DNA from 2 places in the Streptomyces sp. NPDC016309 genome. Region 2 is predicted to be linked to the other one. Evidence: riboswitches for the same ligand, from Rfam matches in the RefSeq annotation. Region 2 holds a riboswitch; the other holds the start of a gene.
The links. Region 2 has a riboswitch for glycine ahead of gcvT (glycine cleavage system aminomethyltransferase GcvT). Riboswitches for the same ligand answer to the same signal wherever they lie in the genome.
Positions count from the first base shown of each region.

Region 1: linked by a shared signal. The riboswitch ahead of gcvP (aminomethyl-transferring glycine dehydrogenase) and the one ahead of gcvT (glycine cleavage system aminomethyltransferase GcvT) in region 2 are both predicted to bind glycine.

Region 1 covers NZ_JBIBSG010000003.1:6,018-15,890, reverse strand. Annotated here, with positions in the region: gene ACF068_RS07920 (glutamate-cysteine ligase family protein) at 1-22, opposite strand, end outside; gene ACF068_RS07915 (hypothetical protein) at 543-1,136, shown strand; gene ACF068_RS07910 (DUF5999 family protein) at 1,386-1,592, shown strand; gene gcvP (aminomethyl-transferring glycine dehydrogenase) at 1,652-4,537, opposite strand; glycine riboswitch at 4,721-4,820, opposite strand; gene ACF068_RS07900 (PRC-barrel domain-containing protein) at 4,936-5,301, shown strand; gene ACF068_RS07895 (DNA polymerase IV) at 5,229-6,794, opposite strand; gene ACF068_RS07890 (MerR family transcriptional regulator) at 6,855-7,520, opposite strand; gene ACF068_RS07885 (bifunctional nuclease family protein) at 7,867-8,340, opposite strand; gene ACF068_RS07880 (MerR family transcriptional regulator) at 8,394-9,146, opposite strand; gene ACF068_RS07875 (FHA domain-containing protein) at 9,164-9,873, opposite strand, start outside.
Region 2 covers NZ_JBIBSG010000001.1:83,016-92,888, reverse strand. Annotated here, with positions in the region: gene ACF068_RS00400 (L-serine ammonia-lyase) at 1-1,018, opposite strand, end outside; gene glyA (serine hydroxymethyltransferase) at 1,179-2,438, opposite strand; gene gcvH (glycine cleavage system protein GcvH) at 2,451-2,828, opposite strand; gene gcvT (glycine cleavage system aminomethyltransferase GcvT) at 2,887-4,002, opposite strand; glycine riboswitch at 4,158-4,250, opposite strand; gene ACF068_RS00380 (AAA family ATPase) at 4,404-5,066, shown strand; gene ACF068_RS00375 (enhanced serine sensitivity protein SseB) at 5,171-5,920, shown strand; gene ACF068_RS00370 (enhanced serine sensitivity protein SseB C-terminal domain-containing protein) at 5,962-6,753, shown strand; gene ACF068_RS00365 (ABC transporter permease) at 7,051-8,049, shown strand; gene ACF068_RS00360 (ABC transporter substrate-binding protein) at 8,135-9,873, shown strand, end outside.

The DNA of each region.
Region 1 (9,873 bases), on a different contig from region 2:
CTGCCGCGATCTTCTCCCCCATCGAAGTGTCCCTCCTCGAGTGGGCGGCGCGCGGCATCCTCCGCTCGCGTCACGGACGATAATGCCCAGCCGGACTGATCTGTAACGCCCACATCGGCAGGCCGTGGACGGTAGGCTGGTTACGATGTTTGTCCGGCACATTCCGGAGGCATGAGGCAGCGGGCGGTTACCGCCTCCGGCACCGGGTCCGGGCCCGCGGGACCCGGCCGGCGGACGGTGGAAACGGCGGCGCCATTCGGCCTACCGCGTGCCGGACAACGCCGCTGGCAGTGGCCTCGGGCCCCGCGGGAAATCCACAGATACCTCGCGAATTGAAGACCCGATTCGGCCTTGTCGGCAATATCGCCGACGGCTAGCGGAAACATCGCGTGAACACGTGTCGTATAAACTCCGCGACGAGGCAGAGAGTCGAGTCCGGCCACGGCCCGTCGGCCCTCCGGCACCCTCTGACCCCGAAGCTGACACTGCCGTCCGCACCCTCCCCCGCATCACCCTGTCTCTTGACTGAGAGGCGACCCACCATGCCGCTCCATGTCTCCCCGGCCCCCGCGGCTGCCCTGCGCAGTGTCCTCGCGGCGCTCGGCTCGCCCGCCGTCCGCGAGGCCCACACCCCCGCTCTCCGGTCCGTCCAGGGACCGCTGAGCCCCGAACTCCCGCTGCCCGTCCACGTCCTGGACGTCCGCGACCAGACGGTCCCGCCCGTCGGCGCACCGCGTACCCGGCTGACCGGCTGGCGATTCCAGATCCGCAACGGCGACCGGGCGGTCGCCGCCGCGGACACCGTCCTGACGCCCGACGGCTGGGCCTTCTCCCATTTCTTCGAGGGCCCCTACCTGGTCTCGACGGAGCGGGCGCTGCGCCAGGCCGAGACGATGGCGACCCGGCACCAGCCGCGCCTGCTGTCCGTACCCGACCTGTACATGCTGACGCTGTGGCTGCACGCCGATCCGGAGGCCGACCCCGCGGCCGGCGCCCCCGCCCCCGGGGACCTGCTGGTGCCGCTCGCGCCCGCGCCCCCGGGGATCGCCTCGCACCTGCCGTACCGGGTCGCCGACCTGCTGCCCGTGCTGACCCTGCGACTGGTGCCGCCTCCGTTGCTGGAGTCAACGGCGTGACATCACCCCGGTCCGATCGGACTAGCCCGCTGGGGCCATGCCGAACCACCCGAAGGGACAGTGGGGTTGAGCTGAACCATCCACGCGGGTGACACGTCATTAAGCAGTAGGAAGCGCTGCCGCGAAATCCCTGCGGATTGACGCCCGTGGGGCAACACTGGGAACGGACCGACCGACAAACGGGGGGCGGCCATGAACACCGCATCGAGCCGCAGGACACACACCACACCGCAGCGAAAGAACCGACCCATGTGCCAGCACCAGCCAGCCTGTCCGACCGCCGACTCCGCCGACAGGGAGGCGGCCCGCCTGGTGGCCCACCACCCGGAACAGGGCTGGAGCCTGCTGTGCAACGGCGTCCTGCTCTTCGAGGACACCGGTGAACTGCTGCCGGACGGCAAGATCATCGCGCCGCACCGGCCGCTGAGCGCCGCGAAGGTCGTGACCGCCGCCTGAGGCACCGCACGACGAAGGGCCGGTACGGGAAACCCCGTACCGGCCCTTCGTCATGGCGGTCAGTTGTCGTACTCGTCCAGCGGCGGGCAGGAGCAGACCAGGTTGCGGTCGCCGAACGCGCCGTCGATACGGCGCACCGGCGGCCAGTACTTGTCCGCGGCGGAGACACCGGCCGGGAAGACGGCCTCCTCACGGCTGTACGCGTGCGTCCACTCGCCGCCCAGCGCCGCCGCGGTGTGCGGGGCGTTGCGCAGCGGGTTGTCCTCGGCGGGCCACTCGCCCGACCCGACCTTCTCGATCTCCGCGCGGATCGCGATCATCGTGTCGCAGAACCGGTCGAGCTCGGCGAGGTCCTCGCTCTCGGTCGGCTCGATCATCAGGGTGCCGGCCACCGGGAACGACATGGTCGGCGCGTGGAAGCCGTAGTCGATCAGCCGCTTGGCGATGTCGTCGACGCTGACGCCGGTCGCCTTGGAGATCGGCCGCAGGTCCACGATGCACTCGTGCGCCACCAGCCCGGCCGGGCCGGTGTACAGCACCGGGTAGTGCGGCTCCAGGCGCTTGGCGATGTAGTTGGCGGCCAGCACGGCCACCTGCGTCGCCCGCTTCAGGCCCTCGCCGCCCATGAGGCGGACGTACGCCCAGGAGATCGGCAGGATGCCGGCCGAACCCCACGGCGCCGCCGAGATGGGGCCGACGCCGGTCTCCGGACCCGCGGCGGGCTGGAGCGGGTGGTTGGGCAGGTACGGGGCGAGGTGCGCCCGGACGCCGACCGGACCGACACCGGGGCCGCCACCGCCGTGCGGGATGCAGAACGTCTTGTGCAGGTTGAGGTGCGAGACGTCGCCGCCGAAGTGGCCCGGCTTGGCGAGGCCCACCAGCGCGTTGAGGTTGGCGCCGTCGACGTACACCTGGCCGCCGGCCTCGTGGACCTGGGCGCAGATGTCCGCGACGTGCTCCTCGAACACGCCGTGCGTGGACGGGTAGGTGATCATCAGTACGGACAGCTCGTCGCGGTACTGCTCGATCTTGGCGCGCAGGTCCTCGACGTCGATCTCGCCGTCGTCGGCGGTCTTGACGACCACGACCTTCATCCCGGCCATCACGGCGCTGGCGGCGTTGGTGCCGTGCGCGGACGAGGGGATCAGGCAGACCGTGCGCCGGGTGTCGCCGTTGGCGCGGTGGTAGGCGCGGACGGCGAGCAGACCGGCCAGCTCGCCCTGCGAACCCGCGTTGGGCTGGATGGAGACCTTGTCGTAGCCGGTGACCTCGGCGAGACGCTCCTCCAGCTCCTGGATCAGGGTCAGGTAGCCCTGCGCCTGGTCGACCGGCGCGAAGGGGTGCATCTGGCCGAACTCGGTCCAGGTCACCGGCTCCATCTCGGTGGTCGCGTTCAGCTTCATGGTGCAGGAGCCGAGCGGGATCATGCCGCGGTCCAGCGCGTAGTCACGGTCGGCGAGCTTGCGCAGGTAGCGCAGCATCGCGGTCTCGGACCGGTGCGCGTGGAAGACCGGGTGGGTGAGGTACGCGTCGGAGCGCAGGCGCTCCGCCGGCAGCACGTCCGCGGTGGCGGAGTCCAGCACCTCGATGTCGCCGGACACGCCGAAGGCGTCCCACACGGCGGCGAGCTGGGCGCGGCCGGTGGTCTCGTCACAGGCGGCGGAGACGTGGTCGGCGTCGACGAGACGGAGGTTGACCCCGTTCTCGCGGGCGGCGGCGACGACGTCGGCGGCCCGGCCCGGAACCCGGGCGGTGACCGTGTCGAAGAACGTGCCGTGGACGACCTCGACACCGCCCGCACGCATGCCCTCGGCGAGGAGCGCCGCGTACCGGTTGACGCGCTGGGCGATCTGCTTCAGCCCGTCGGGGCCGTGGTAGACCGCGTACATGCCGGCCATGACGGCGAGCAGCACCTGGGCGGTGCAGATGTTGCTGGTGGCCTTCTCGCGGCGGATGTGCTGCTCACGGGTCTGGAGGGCCAGGCGGTACGCCTTGTTGCCGTCCGCGTCGACGGAGACGCCGACGAGCCGGCCGGGCAGGCTGCGGGCGAAGGTCTCGCGCACGGCCATGTAGCCGGCGTGCGGGCCGCCGAAGCCCATCGGCACACCGAAGCGCTGGGTGGTGCCCACGGCGATGTCGGCGCCGAGCTCACCGGGCGAGGTGAGGAGGGTCAGCGCCAGCAGGTCGGCGGCGACCGTGACGATCGCGCCCAGCTCGTGCGCCCGGTCGATGATGGGCTTGATGTCCCGTACGGCACCGGAGGCGCCCGGGTACTGGAGCAGGACGCCGAAGACACCGCGCTCGGCGACCTCGGCCGGGATGCCCTCGCTCACGTCGGCGACGACGACCTCGACGCCGGTCGGCTCGGCGCGGGTCTCGATGACGGCGATGGTCTGCGGCAGGGCGTCGGCGTCGACCAGGAAGACGCCGTTCTTGACCTTGCCGACGCGGCGGGCCAGCGACATGGCCTCGGCGGCGGCGGTGCCCTCGTCGAGCAGCGAGGCGCCGGAGGTGGGCAGCCCCGTCAGGTCGGCGACCACGGTCTGGAAGTTGAGCAGCGCCTCCAGGCGGCCCTGCGAGATCTCCGGCTGGTACGGGGTGTACGCGGTGTACCAGGCCGGGTTCTCCATGACGTTGCGGAGGACGACCGGCGGGGTGAAGGTGCCGTGGTAGCCGAGGCCGATCATGGGCGCCAGGACCTGGTTGCGGTCGGCGAGCGAGCGCAGCTCGGCCAGGACCTCGGCCTCGGTGCGCGCGGCGGGCAGCCCCAGCGCCTCGGCGCTCTTGATCACATCCGGCACCGCGGCAGCCGTGAGCTCGTCGAGCGAACCGTAGCCGACCTGCGCGAGCATCTTGGCTTGGGCCTCTTCGTCGGGCCCGATGTGCCGCTGCTCGAACGGGATGCCCTGTTCGAGTGCGGAGAGCGGAATGCGGTTGGCGGTCATTGGCGGAGGCCTCCTGGTCGATACGACCTGCGAGGGGCACCACGGCGCGGGTGCCCGGACGGCCTCCCCCTCTGTCATCTCAACCTGAGAGCTTCACCGGACCTCCCCATGGCGGGGCGGGCCGGCTTTCACCGTCGGTGAGAGCGGATGCCGTCCGACGCCCGCCCTGCTTTCCAGAGTGACCTCGTCCGTGCGGTACCGGGTGCCTGAGAGATTCCGGGGAGGATTTGCTCCTTCGGCGCCTCCGAAAGGTTTCTCCGGAGGACTCTCCCGCACGGGGTCAGCGGCCGTCTGCCAGCCTACCAGCGCGGTCCCGGCCCGATCCCTCGAGTGGCCGACGTCACCGAAGTGCACTTTCGTAGTGTTGACAGAGCCGGTTGCGACCCGTTGGAGGGACCGTGCAGACCGATATCGATCCGCGCAGCCTGATCGGCCGCAAGGCCTTCGATCGCAACGGCCACAAGATCGGCACCGTCGACGAGGTCTACCTGGACGACGCGACGGGCGCACCGGAGTGGGCCGCCGTCCGCACGGGCCTGTTCAGCCGGGACGCCTTCGTGCCCCTGGACCCCAGCGAGCTGGCCGAGGACGGTCTGCACGTCCCCTTCGACCGCGGCCTGATCAAGGACGCTCCGGACTTCGGCGTGGGCCGGCACCTGTCGCCGGAGCAGGAGCTCCAGCTCTACCACCACTACGGGCTCGCGCTCCCGCCGCCGCCGTCCACGGACCGCGACTTCGGCAAGGTCGCCGGCCAGGAGGACTGACCCGCCACGAGCGGCAGCGGGTCCGACGGCTCCAGGTCCGGGTCGTCGGACCGGAACGTGCGCACCCGCCCGGGCGCCGACCCGGGTTCCTCGAACCGCACGGTCACCCGGCCCAGCCCGCTGCCCTGCACCCAGCCCGCGCCGTACGCGGCGTGCCGCACGTCCTGGCCCGCCGACCACCGCCGCGCCTCCGGCTCCGCCGCACCCGGCTCCCCCGCCGCGGCGCCCGCACCCGGCAGCGGGGCCCCCGCGGCCGTCCCGCCGGCCACCGCCCCGGGAGCAGGCGGCCCCTCGCCGTGCGTGCCCCCGCCGCCGGCGCCCGCCGCGCCGGAACCGGTGGCGTCCGCGCCCACCGCCGCCACGCGCTCCGCGGCCCCGCCCTCCGACGGCCCCGGCTGCCCCTCCGCGGCCGCCCGCTCCGCCGCGGCCTGGGCGAACAGGTCCTCCTGCGTGTAGTCCGCCAGCCCCGTGACCCCGACGCCCAGCAGCCGCACCCCGCCCGTGGTGTCCACCGCGTCCAGCAGCCGCGCCGCGGCCTCGCGCACCACCACGGGGTCGTCCGTCGGGCCGCGCAATGTCTCCGACCGGGTCAGCGTGGAGAAGTCGTACCTCCGCACCTTGAGCACCACCGTCCGCCCCGACCGGCCCGCGCCGCGCAGCCGCCGCACGCACCGCTCGGCCAGCCGCTCCACCTCCGTCCGCACCCGCACCCGGTCGTGCAGGTCCACGTCGAAGGTGTCCTCCACGGACACGGACTTGGCGTCCCGCTCCGCCACCACCGGCCGGTCGTCGTATCCCATGGCCATCCGGTACAGCGACTCCCCGTGCGCCTTCCCCAGCAGCCGTACCAGCTCGTCCTCGCCCGCCGCCGCCAGGTCCGCCACCGTCGTCATCCCCGCCCGCCGCAGGTGCTCCCCGGTGGCGGGCCCCACCCCCGGCAGGATCCGCACCGACTTGGGGTCCAGCAGTTCGCGCTCCGTCCCGGGCTCGATCAGCACCAGCCCGTCCGGCTTGGCCTCCTCCGAGGCGATCTTCGCGATCATCTTGGAGCCGGCCAGCCCGACGGAGCCGGTCAGTCCGGTCACCGCGCGGATGTCCCTGCGCAGCCGCTCACCGGCCTCCCGGGCCGTCTGCGCGTCATGGGCCGAGCCACCGGCCTCCAGGTCTACGAAGGCCTCGTCGAGGCTCAGCGGCTCCACCAGGGGCGACAGCCCCCGCAGCAGTTCCATGACCTGGTCGCTCACCGAGCGGTAGAGCGAGAAGCGCGGCACCAGGTACGCGGCGTTCGGCGCCAGCCGCCGCGCCTGCGCCATCGGCATCGCCGAATGGACCCCGAACCGCCGCGCCTCGTACGACGCGGTGGCGACGACCCCGCGCGGTCCCAGCCCGCCGACCACCACCGGCTTGCCGCGCAGACTCGGCTTCGCCGCCTGCTCGGCGGCCGCGAAGAAGGCATCCATGTCCAGATGCAGGATCGTCGGCGCGGCTCTCACACCACTGATGCTGCCGCACACCACTGACAATCGCCCGCACACCCGTGCGGAACGCGGCGGTCAGACGGCCCGGTCGCGACGCCTGCGCGCCAGTTCGTCGGAGGGGTTGTGCCGCACCAGGGTCTCGCCGGTGTCGACGCGCTCCCCGTGGAGCTGCGACAGCGCCGCCTCCACGTCCCGCCACACCACGCCCACGGCGATCCCGAAGACGCCCTGGCCGCCCTGGAGCAGATCGACGACCTCGTCCGGCGAGGAGCACTCGTAGACGGTGGCGCCGTCGCTCATGAGCGTCATGCGCTCCAGGTCGCCGACGTCCCGGGCGCGCAGGTGCTGCACGGCCGCGCGGATGTTCTGGAGGGCGACCCCCGTGTCCAGGAACCGCTTGACGATCTTGAGGACGACCACGTCCCGGAAGCTGTAGAGCCGCTGGGTGCCGGATCCGTACGCGGGCCGCACGCTCGGCTCCACCAGCCCAGTACGGGCCCAGTAGTCGAGCTGCCGGTACGTGATGCCCGCGGCCGCGCACGCGGTGGGGCCCCGGTAGCCGATCGTTTCCGGGGCCTCGTCGGCCCCTTCGCCCGGGTCTGCCGCCACGGCGTCGGCACCCGCGCCACCGGCCACTCCCGCCGGGAACCGGTCGGCCGTGCTCCCGTAGAGCGGATACGGCCCGCTCGTCCCCAGACTTCGTCCGGGGAGGCCCCCAGTCGCACCGTCGCCGCTGCTCATCACGCCGACCCTCCGTCCTTGACCTGCCATCTCGACGGTAGGCAGTCGCCAGGGGTGCGTCAACGATCGCCACACTCGGCACGCCGAGTGATAATCACCCTGAGAGTGGTTTCTCGTATCCCGAATACGGGTAGAGATGGCCGAATGGGCGGAAAGCCCTCACCTCGGACCCCGATCGGCGCTCCCCGGACCACCCCGCGAACGTCCGTTCGCGGACGGCGGGCGACGCGCAGGGCCGACCCCGACGGCCCCTCGGCGGGCATCCCCCCGAGGGCCGCACCACCGGCAGGACCACCGGCCTCCCGGAGCCACGGCCGTACCACGCCGGCTCACCGGGCCGTAGGCCTCACTGGCTGCTGGTGCCGAAGTCCTCGGGCGAGATCTGGTCGAGGAACTCGCGGAACTTCTCCACCTCGTCCTCCTGCTCGTCCGGGATGGCGATCCCCGCGTCGTCGAGGACGCCGTCGCTCCCGTAGATCGGAGTCCCGGTGCGCAGGGCCAGCGCTATGGCGTCGGAGGGCCGGGCGCTCACCTCCACCCCGCTGGCGAAGACCAGCTCCGCGTAGAAGACCCCTTCGCGCAGATCCGTGATCCGGACCTCGGTCAGCTCCTGGCCCACGGCCTCGAGGACGTCCTTGAAGAGGTCATGGGTGAGCGGCCGGGCGGGAGCCATGCCCTGCTGGGCGAAGGCGATCGCCGTCGCCTCTCCCGGACCGATCCAGATCGGGAGGTACCGGTCGCCTCCCACTTCACGCAGGAGCACGATCGGCTGGTTGGACGGCATTTCCACCCGGACACCGACAACATCGAGCTCGTTCACATTGCAACCCTAGGACGTGCCGGACCGGTTTGGATAGTCGGGCTCTGTCAAGATCAGTGCAAGCGGACGCCGAGAGCCGTCTGAACCAGGGCCGCGTGCAGCCGCACGGACAGCGCCGCCAGCTCCTTCACGGTCGCCTCGGCATGGGCCCTGGTCTGCGGGTTCCTGTGCCTGCGCAAGGGCGCCACGACCTGTTCGACCAGGCCCGCCTCCCGCTCGGCGGCGGCCTTCACCGCCCGCAGGTGCCTCGGTTCGAGACCGAATCTGCCCAGATCCGCCACCAGCCTGGCGACGGTGACCGCCTCGGCGTCGTACCCGCCGTCCACGCCCTGCACGACGAGCCCGTACGACTCCCATTCGGCCAGCTCGTCCTCCCCGGCCCCCGCGGCGGCCAGGAGCTCCGCCCGGCCCACCCGGGCGGCGGTCGGCCGGTCCTCCGCGGGCGGCTCCCAGAGGTCCCCGTCCTGGGGCTCGCGCTGCGGTCCGGGAGCGGCCGGGAGCTCCACGCGCTCACCGCGCTCCACGGCGTCCAGATGCTCCCGGATCACCTTCAGCGGCAGGTAGTGGTCCCGCTGCATCCGCAGGATGCGCGCCAGCCGCTCCACGTCCCGCGGGCTGAACTTCCGGTACCCGGAAGCCGTCCGCCGCGGCTCGACGAGCCCCTCGGCCTCCAGGAACCGGATCTTGGAGATGGTGACCTCGGGGAACTCCTCGCGCAGCTGGTTGAGCACCGTCCCGATGCTCACCAGCTGATCGGCCGCCCCGGCGGTGCCGTTGCCGGCACCGCCCGTCGTGGTTCGCAGCATGGGCCTCCCCTGCCGGGTCACACGCCCCGCTGGCTCGCGTAGAAGACCAGCCGGTACTTGCCGATCTGCACCTCGTCACCGTTCGCCAGCGGGACCGAGTCGATCCGCTCACGGTTGACGTAGGTGCCGTTGAGGCTGCCGACGTCGGAGACGGTGAAGCTGCCGTCGGGCGACCTGCGGAACTCCACGTGGCGCCGCGACACCGTCACGTCGTCCAGGAAGATGTCGCTCTGCGGGTGCCGCCCCGCCGTGGTCAGGTCGCTGTCCAGCAGGAAGCGGCTGCCCGAGTTCGGACCGCGCCGCACCACCAGGAGCGCCGAGCCGAGCGGCAGCGCCTCGACGGCCGCCTGGGCCTCGGGCGACAGCGACGGAAGCTGCGTCTGGCCGGTGACCTCGGAGTCGTACGCCTCCAGGCCGGAGATCGAGATCGTCGACGTCGTCTCGGACGCGCGCTCCGCCGGCGCTCCGCCGCGCAGCGGCGCGCCGCAGTTGGAGCAGAACCGGCTCGCCTCGGCGTTGCGGTGCCCGCACCTCGTACACACCGGCATGGACGAATCCTCCTGCCGCGGCTGGCCCGCGTGGGCGTTCGTCGCGTACGGGTCGGAGGCAAACCCTCCACCCGCACTCGAGGTTGATGGTTCCCCGAAACCTATGCGGCCGGAACCGGCAGGGTCAACAGACGCGCCCTGGCCCCCCGGAATGTCACCACCCGCCACCTCGTCACGGA
Region 2 (9,873 bases):
CGACCTCGGCGCCCGAGATGGAGGCGTTCTCCTTGAAGAGCATGCCGATCGCGCCCGCGGCGAGCAGGAAGCGGACCACGCCCTCCTCGTCGGCGCCGGGCACGAAGTTCATGTAGTAGTGCAGGACCGCGGGGATGATGCCGGCGGCCCCGTTGGTCGGTGCGGTGACGACCCGGCCGCCCGCGGCGTTCTCCTCGTTCACCGCCATCGCGTAGAGGGTGATCCACTCCATGGCGAGGGCCTGCGGGTCGCCCTCGGAGCGCAGCTTGCGGGCGGTGTTCGCGGCGCGGCGGCGGACCTTCAGGCCGCCCGGCAGGATGCCCTCGCGGGACATGCCGCGGTCCACGCACGCCCGCATCACGCGCCAGATCTCCAGGAGGCCCTCGCGGATCTCGGCCTCCGTGCGCCAGGCCTTCTCGTTCTCCAGCATCAGCGCGGAGATCGACAGGCCGGTCTCCTTGGTCAGGCGCAGCAGCTCGTCACCGGTGCGGAAGGGGTACTTCAGCGCGGTGTCGTCGGGGACGATCGGGTTCTCGCCCGCCACCGCGTCCTCGTCCACGACGAACCCGCCACCGACCGAGTAGTACGTCTTCTCCAGCAGCGTGGCGCCGTCGGCGTCGTACGCCCACAGGGTCATGCCGTTGGCGTGGTACGGCAGCGCCTTGCGGCGGTGCAGCACCAGGTCCTCGTCGAAGTCGAAGCCGATCTCGTGGGCGCCCAGCAGGTTGATGCGCTTGTCGGCCTTGATCCGCTCGACCTTGTCGTCGGCGCTCTCCACGTCGACCGTGCGGGGCGAGTCGCCCTCCAGGCCGAGCAGGACGGCCTTGGGGGTGCCGTGGCCGTGGCCGGTCGCGCCCAGCGAGCCGTACAGCTCGGCGCGTATCGAGGCGGTGGGGGCCAGCAGGCCCTCGTTCTTCAGGCGGCGGGCGAACATCCGGGCGGCCCGCATGGGGCCCACCGTGTGGGAGCTGGACGGGCCGATGCCGATCGAGAACAGGTCGAAGACCGAGATGGCCACGGGGGTACTCCTTGGTGGGAAGACGTCGCTGTCTGCCGGGGTGGTGCAGGGACAACGGGGGTGGGGCGAAGAGCGGGGCAAGAGACGGGGCACCGCACTCACTGTCCAGTGTGCGCGGTGCCCCGCAGATCAGTCTGTTACGTACGTAACGCCGTACGGGCTACAGACCAGGGTAAAGCGGGTGCTTCGCGGCGAGGGCCGAGACCCGGGCCTTGAGCGCGTCCGCGTCGTAGGCCGGCTTCAGCGCCTCGGCGATGATGTCGGCGACCTCGGTGAAGTCCTCGGCCTGGAAGCCGCGGGTGGCCAGCGCCGGGGTGCCGATCCGCAGGCCCGAGGTGACCATCGGGGGCCGCGGGTCGTTCGGGATCGCGTTGCGGTTGACCGTGATGCCGACCTCGTGGAGCCGGTCCTCGGCCTGCTGGCCGTCCAGCTCGCTGTTGCGCAGGTCGACCAGCACCAGGTGGACGTCGGTGCCGCCGGACAGCACGGAGACGCCGTGCTCCTTGACGTCGTCCCTGATCAGGCGCTCGGCCAGGATGCGGGCGCCGTCCAGGGTGCGCTGCTGGCGCTCCTTGAAGTCCTCGCTCGCCGCGACCTTGAACGAGACCGCCTTGGCGGCGATCACGTGCTCCAGCGGACCGCCCTGCTGACCGGGGAAGACCGCGGAGTTGATCTTCTTGGCGAGCTCGGCCGTGGACAGGATCACGCCACCGCGCGGGCCGCCCAGCGTCTTGTGGGTCGTGGTGGTGACCACATGGGCGTGCGGCACCGGGTTGGGGTGCAGACCGGCGGCGACCAGACCCGCGAAGTGGGCCATGTCGACCATCAGGTACGCGCCGACCTCGTCCGCCACCCGGCGGAAGGCGGCGAAGTCGAGCTGGCGCGGGTAGGCGGACCAGCCGGCGACGATCAGCTTCGGCTTGTGCTCCTTGGCGAGCTTCTCGACCTCGGCCATGTCGACCTGGCCGGTAGCGTCGTCGACGTGGTACGCGACCACGTTGTAGAGCTTCCCGGAGAAGTTGATCTTCATGCCGTGGGTCAGGTGACCGCCGTGGGCGAGGTTCAGGCCCATGATCGTGTCACCCGGCTTGAGCAGGGCGAACATCGCAGCGGCGTTCGCCTGGGCGCCCGAGTGCGGCTGGACGTTGGCGTGCTCGGCGCCGAAGAGGGCCTTGATGCGGTCGATGGCGATCTGCTCGACCACGTCGACGTGCTCGCAGCCGCCGTAGTAGCGGCGGCCGGGGTAGCCCTCGGCGTACTTGTTGGTCAGGACGGAGCCCTGGGCCTCCATGACCGCGACCGGAGCGAAGTTCTCCGAGGCGATCATCTCGAGGGTGGACTGCTGCCGGTGGAGCTCGGCGTCGACGGCGGCGGCGACGTCCGGGTCCAGCTCGTGGAGAGGGGTGTTCAGAAGCGACATCGGGGAAGGTCCTTAGCTGCCGGAGAACTCGGTGTACTCGTCGGCGGTGAGCAGGTCCTTCGGCTCCTCCGCGACGCGTACCTTGAACAGCCAGCCGCCCTCGAACGGGGCGGTGTTCACCAGCGACGGGTCGTCGACGACGTCCTGGTTGGCCTCGACGACCTCGCCGGTCACCGGGGAGTACAGGTCGCTGACGGACTTGGTCGACTCCAGCTCACCACAGGTCTCGCCCGCGGTCACCGTGTCACCGACCGCCGGGAGCTGGACGTACACGACGTCGCCGAGGGCGTTCGCCGCGTGCTCCGTGATGCCGACCGCCGACACGCCGTCCTCGGCGGCCGACAGCCACTCGTGCTCCTTGCTGTAGCGCAGCTGCTGGGGGTTGCTCATGACTGGGATTCTCCTGTACGCGGGGGAGTGCTGGTGAACGGGGTGGTGGTGCGGGTGGTCACTTCTGGCGCTTGTAGAACGGCAGCGCCACGACCTCGTACGGCTCATGGGTACCGCGGATGTCGACACCGACGCCCTCGGTGCCCGGCGCGGCGTGCGCCGCGTCCACGTAGGCCATGGCGATCGGCTTGCCCAGCGTCGGCGACGGGGCACCCGAGGTGACCTCGCCGATCACCGTGCCGTCCGCCACCACGGACATCCCGGCGCGCGGCACCCGGCGGCCCTGGGCGACCAGGCCGACCAGTGTGCGCGGCGGGGCGATCTGCGCCCGCTCGGCGGCGGCCGTCAGGGCCTCGCGGCCCACGAAGTCGCCCTCCTTCTCGAACTTGACCACCCGGCCCAGGCCCGCGTCGAACGGGGTCAGGGAGGTCGTCAGCTCGTGCCCGTACAGCGGCATGCCCGCCTCCAGGCGCAGCGTGTCGCGGCAGGACAGCCCGCACGGGATCAGGCCGACCCCGGCCCCCGCCGCCGTCAGCGCCTGCCACAGCTCCTCCGCGTACCGCGGCTCCACGAACAGCTCGAAGCCGTCCTCGCCCGTGTAGCCGGTACGGGCGATCAGCGCGGGCACGCCCGCCACGGTGCCGGGCAGGCCCGCGTAGTACTTCAGCCCGTCCAGGTCGGCGTCGGTGAGCGACTTCAGGATGCCGGGGGACTCCGGACCCTGGACGGCCAGCAGCGCGTAGGCGTCCCGGTCGTCGCGCACCACGGCGTCGAAGCCGGCGGCACGGGCGGTGAGCGCGTCGAGGACGACCTGCGCGTTGGAGGCGTTGGCGACCACCATGTACTCGGTCTCGCCGAGCCGGTACACGATCAGGTCGTCGAGGATCCCGCCGTCCTCCTGGCAGATCATCGTGTAGCGGGCGCGGCCGGTGCCGACGCTGCCGATGTTGCCGACGAGCGCGAAGTCCAGCAGGTCCGCGGCCTGCGGCCCGGTGACGGTGATCTCACCCATGTGGGAGAGGTCGAAGAGTCCGGCCTTGGTGCGGACGGCGTTGTGCTCGTCGCGCTCGCTCCCGTACCGCAGCGGCATGTCCCAGCCCGCGAAGTCGGTCATGGTCGCGCCCAGCGCACGATGCACGGCATCGAGGGCGGTCAGGCGGGGGGCAGTGCTCATGTGATGTGGCTCCCAGGTCCCAGGACGGGCATGGCTCGAAGACGATCCTCCCCATCTGTCATCGGAACCTGAGAGGTTCACCGTGACCGTACGGGGACGGCCCTCGGCTTGCACCTTGGGTGGAGCCGCCGCGGCGGCCCGCTTTTCAGATCTGCCTCATCCACGCGGTACGGGGCCTGAGAGATTCAAGGGAGGAACTTGCTCCTTCGGCGCCCGGGCGGGACCCGGAACTCTCCCGCGCGGATTCAAGCGGCCGGTATGCGGTTGTGGCGCAACGGTGTGCGTCGGCGCGCACATCATTGCACGCGGTCCGGCGACGGCAAATCGCTTGTGCCTTATTACCCCTTCTTTACACTTCTTGGGCAAGGGTCGGGTCAGCCGACCCAGCAGGGGGAGAAGCGATGACGTTGCAGCGGACCGGTGGGTACGCGACGACGGGCGTACCCGCTCAGCCGGGCCTGCCCGCGCGGGGCCGTGCGGCGGCCGCCGCCCCGCCGGTGGTGCGCGACCTGCGGGACCGCGACGGCCGGCTCCCCCGGACCCTGGCCTTCGCCCCCGGCGACCTGGTGGTCGTCTCCGGCCTGCCGGGCAGCGGGAAGTCCACGCTGATCGCCCGGACGGCCCCGGGCTGCGGCATCGACTCGCAGGACACCCGCGAGCGCTGGGAGCGCCGGGTGCCCGGCTTCCTGCCGTACGCGGTCTACCGCCCCCTCGTCCGGTTCGCCCACTACGCGGGGCTGTGGCGGGTGCTGCGCTCCGGCGCCGCCGCCGTCGTCCACGACTGCGGCACGCAGGCCTGGGTGCGCCGCTGGCTGGCCCGCGAGGCGGCCCGGCGCGGCCGGGCCCTGCACCTGCTCCTGCTGGACGTCCCGCCCGGCACCGCCCGCCAGGGCCAGCGGGAGCGCGGCCGCGGGGTGTCCGGGTACGCCTTCCGGCGGCACCGCGCGGCGGTGGGCCGGCTGGTCCGGGACGCCGAGCGGGGCGTCGTGCCGCGCGGCTGCGCCTCGGCCGTCCTGCTCGACCGGCCGGCGGCGTCCGCGCTCACCCGCGTCACCTTCTCCTGACCCCGCGCGCTCCGGCACCCCCAGCGGCCGACGCGCTCCGGCGGGCCCCGCGTTAGGGTGCTGCGGGCAGCGACAGGCACGCGCGGGAAGGACCAGGAACACCAGTGGACACTGCATGGCCGGGCAACGAGCTCGAAGAGGTGCTCGCCGCCTCGCTCGGCAACCCCGCGGCCGGCGGCCGCCTCGTCGAGGTGCTGGGCCGCAGCGACATATGGGTGCCCCTGCCCAACGGCGGCGCCCCCGACAGCCCCAGCCTCGACCTGCCCACCCTGGAGATCGACGGCCTCCCCTACGTCCCGGTCTTCAGCTCCCTGGCACAGTTCACCCACTGCGTCGGCGCCCACATGCCGTACGCCGTCGCCCCGGCCGTCGAGTTCGCGCGCGGCCTGCCCCCGCAGCTCGGCATCGCCGTGAATCCGGGCGGTGCCGTCGGCGCCCCGCTGCCCCCGCCCGCCGTCGCCGAGCTCTGCCGGACCGGCCGCACCCCGCTGGACGGCCCCGCGAGCGGCGCCCGGGTGCGGCTGTTCGAGCCGGACTGGCAGGAGGACCCGGTGGACTTCCTGTCCGCCGCGGCCGCCGAGTTCGACGCCACCGCCACCGTCCTGACCGCCCGCCGCTGCCTCGCCAGCATCGAGGGCGACAGCCCGACCCTGTTCATCGGCGTACAGCTCTCCTCCTGGGAGGGTGCCGACCGCACCGTACCGATGGACGCCCTGGGCCGGGCACTGGGCCGCGTCGGCCCCACGGCGGTGCCCTGGCCGGTCAACATGGTCCTGCTCGACGTCGCCCAGGACCCGGTCGGCGACTGGATGCTGGAGAAGGTGCGGCCCTTCTACCGGCGCGGGCACGCATAAGCTGGTCTGGTCGGGTGGACGGAAGAGGGGCGGGACCCAGGGTGAGCGCGTCAGGCACCGCGGCGGCCGGAGCGGCCGCCGGACAGGTCGAGCACCTGCTGGGCGAGGTCACGCCCGGGCGCTACGACACGTACGAGGCGCTGCTGCACGCCCTGGCCGAGGGCCGGCTGTGGATGCTGCTCTGGCACGGCCACGCGGGCTCCTCCGACGCCCAGTACGGCAACATGGAGGTCGACGGCCTCGGGTACGCCCCGTGCGTCACCTCCGCGCAGGAGCTCGCCGTCTCCGGCTGGAACCGCGCCCACGAGGTCATCGGCGGCCGCGACATCGCCCGCGCCCTCTACCCCGACCGCTGGGGCATCTGGCTCAACCCGCACGCGCCCGGCGGCGGCGTCGGCATCCCGTGGCCCGACCTGCGCCGCATCGCCACCGGCCTGGACCGGATGCCCGCCGGACCGCTCAAACTGTCCGAACCCGGCATCCAGATCCCGCAGTTCTACGCCCTGCTCACCCAGAACGCCCACCGCACCCCCGCCGTCCGCTCGCTGCGCCGCGCCTGGGTCCAGCCGGCCCTCGGCACCCCGTACCTCGCCATCGGCCTCGACCTGTACGACACCGGCCAGGCGTCCGTCGACGCGGTGCGCGCGATGATGCAGCAGTCCGTGACCGCCGTCCCCGACGGCCTGCCCGTCTCCACGGTCGCCATGTCCGACGAGTACGACCCGGTGACGATGTGGCTGCGGGCCAACGCCCGCCCCTTCTACGACCGGGAGGCGCACGCCACCGCCCCCATGGTCCCGGGCACGGGGTACGGCTACCCGCCCCGCTCCTGACACGTCCCGAGCGGGCCGCGACCCGGTGTCCGTTTCGGTGGAGTAGCGGCCGAGTTGGTCCGCTGAGGCGATCTTCCCGTCCGCATAACGGAAGCCGACGACCCGCATCACGGTTGCGCAAACATTCCCGGTGAGGTCTGGCGGGTGATCGTGAACCCATTGAAGACTCCCCCCAACCAGGGGACGTCGCACATGCGTGCAGCGCATTTCCGCACCCCCTGAACGGACCGCGCCGCAGACCCGGGCGGTTCGTCGAGCACTGTCGGCGACCGTCGGCACGGGCGAGCACGAGGGACGATGACCGCACCCATGGAGACCACCGGATCGCAGGCCGAGGCAGCGCCTGAGGCCGTACTTGAAGGCGTCAAGTCCAAGCAGATCGAAGGTCGTTCACTCGGTCAGATCGCCTGGACCCGCTTCAAGCGGGACAAGCTGGCGGTGACCGGCGGGATCGTCGTCGTCCTGCTCATCCTGATCGCCGTCCTCTCCCGCCCGATCCAGTCGGTGCTGGGGCTGGACCCGAACGCCTTCCAGCAGGACCTGCTCGACCCCAACACCTCCCTCCCCAAGGGCGGTCTCGGCGGGATGAGCGTGGACCACCCGCTGGGCGTCGACCCGAAGTTCGGCCGCGACATCCTCGCCCGGATCCTGGAGGGCTCCTGGGTCTCGCTGGTCGTCGCCTTCGGCGCGACGATCCTGTCCAACGTCATCGGCGTGGTGCTCGGCCTGATCGCCGGGTACTACGGCGGCCGCGTGGACACCTTCGTCAGCCGGCTGATGGACACCTTCCTGGCCTTCCCGCTGCTGCTGTTCGCCATCGCCATCTCGGCGACGCTCCAGGGCGGTGCCTTCGGTCTGGAGGGCCTGCCGCTGCACATCAGCGTGCTGATCTTCGTCATCGGGTTCTTCAACTGGCCCTACATGGCGCGTATCGTGCGCGGCCAGACCCTGGCCCTGCGCGAGCGCGAGTTCATCGACGCCTCGCGCGGGATGGGGGCCCGCGGCCCGTACATCCTCTTCCGCGAGCTGCTGCCGAACCTCGTGGGACCGATCACCGTCTACGCGACCCTGCTCATTCCGACCAACATCATCTTCGAGGCGTCGCTCAGCTTCCTCGGCGTCGGGATCCAGCCACCGCAGGCCTCGTGGGGCGGCATGCTGAGGGACGCGGTCAACTTCTTCGAAGTCGATCCGCAGTACATGCTCGTCCCCGGCCTCGCGATCTTCATCACCGTACTGGCCTTCAACCTGCTCGGTGATGGCCTCCGGGACGCTCTCGACCCGCGCAGCCGCTGACGTCTGCCACGTCATCCGCGGCGGCCGCGCAACCGGCCGGGAACGTACCGGCAATTTTCCGAATACAAAGGGGAGTTCGACGAAAATGCGAAGGTCAGCAGTGGCCGCTCTCGCGGTCGTCAGCAGTGCCAGCCTGCTTCTCGCGGGCTGCAGCAAGGCGGACGACGGCGGCTCGGACGGCAACAAGGGCAACGCCAAGGCGAACGCCGCGACGACCGGTGTCGTCAACGCCTCGGACAAGAAGGGCGGCACGGTCACCTACGCGATGGCCGACGCCCCCGAGTCGTTCGACCCGGGCAACACGTACTACGCCTTCATCTACAACTTCAGCCGCCTTTACGCGCGTCCGCTGACGACCTTCAAGCCGGCCCCCGGGGAGAAGGGCAACGAGCTGGTCCCCGACCTCGCCGAGAGCATGGGCGTCCCCAGCGACGGCGGCAAGACCTGGACGTACAAGATCCGCAAGGGTCTCAAGTACGACGACGGCACGCCGATCACCGCCAAGGACGTCAAGTACGCGGTCGAGCGCTCCAACTTCGCCCGTGACGTGCTGTCGCTGGGCCCCAACTACTTCCAGCAGCTCCTCGACGACCCCGCCAAGTACAAGGGCCCGTACAAGGACAAGAGCGAGAAGGGTCTGGCCTCCATCCAGACCCCGGACGACCACACCATCGTCTTCAAGCTCAACAAGCCCTTCGCGGACTTCGACTACCTGGTCAGCGCCCCGCAGACCGCCCCGGTGCCGAAGGCCAAGGACAAGGGCGTGGACTACACCAAGTCCATCGCCTCGTCCGGCTCGTACAAGTTCGCGAGCTACCAGGACGGCAAGCAGATCACCCTGGTCCGCAACGAGAACTGGAGCGCGGCCACCGACCCGCTGCGCAAGCAGTACCCGGACAAGATCGTCCTGAACCTCAAGGTCGCCCAGGCCACCATCGACAAGGACCTGGTCGCCGGTGACGTCGTCGCCGACCTGGCCGGCCGCGGCGTCGACACCCAGACGCAGGCGCAGGTGCTCGCCAAGGACGACCTGAAGGCCAACACCGACAACGCGCTCGGCGGCCGCCTCGTCTACACGGCGATCAACACCAAGGTGAAGCCGTTCGACAACGTCGAGTGCCGCAAGGCCGTGCAGTACGCCATCGACAAGGTCTCCGTGCAGACCGTCATGGGCGGCCCCATCCGCGGTGACATCGCCTCCACGGTGCTGCCCACCGACATCCCGGGCTACCAGAAGTTCGACACGTACGCCACGCCCGGCAACAAGGGTGACGTCGCCAAGGCCAAGCAGCACCTGAAGGCCTGCGGCCAGGAGAAGATCTCCACCTTCATCTCCGCCCGCAGCGACCGCCAGAGCGAGGTCGACGCCGCCACGGCGGTCGTCGAGTCGCTGAAGAAGGTCGGCATCGACGCCAAGATCAAGCAGTACCCGTCGTCGAAGTACTTCTCCGACTACGCCGGTGTCCCCTCCTTCACCAAGAAGCAGAACATCGGTCTGATCATGATGCAGTGGGGCGCCGACTGGCCGACCGGCTACGGCTACCTCCAGCAGATCGTCCACGGCAAGGCCATCGGCCAGTCCGGCAACACCAACCTCTCGGAGCTGAACGACCCCGCGGTCAACAAGCTCCTGGACGACGCCATCGCCAACACCGACGAGAACGCCCGCAACGCGGCCTACGGCGAGATCGACAAGAAGGTCATGGACCAGGCGGTCATCGTCCCGCTGACCTACTTCAAGGTCCTGCTGTACCGCTCGCCCCACGGCACCAACATGGTCTCCACGGCGGCCTTCAGCGGCCAGTACGACTACCTCAACATCGG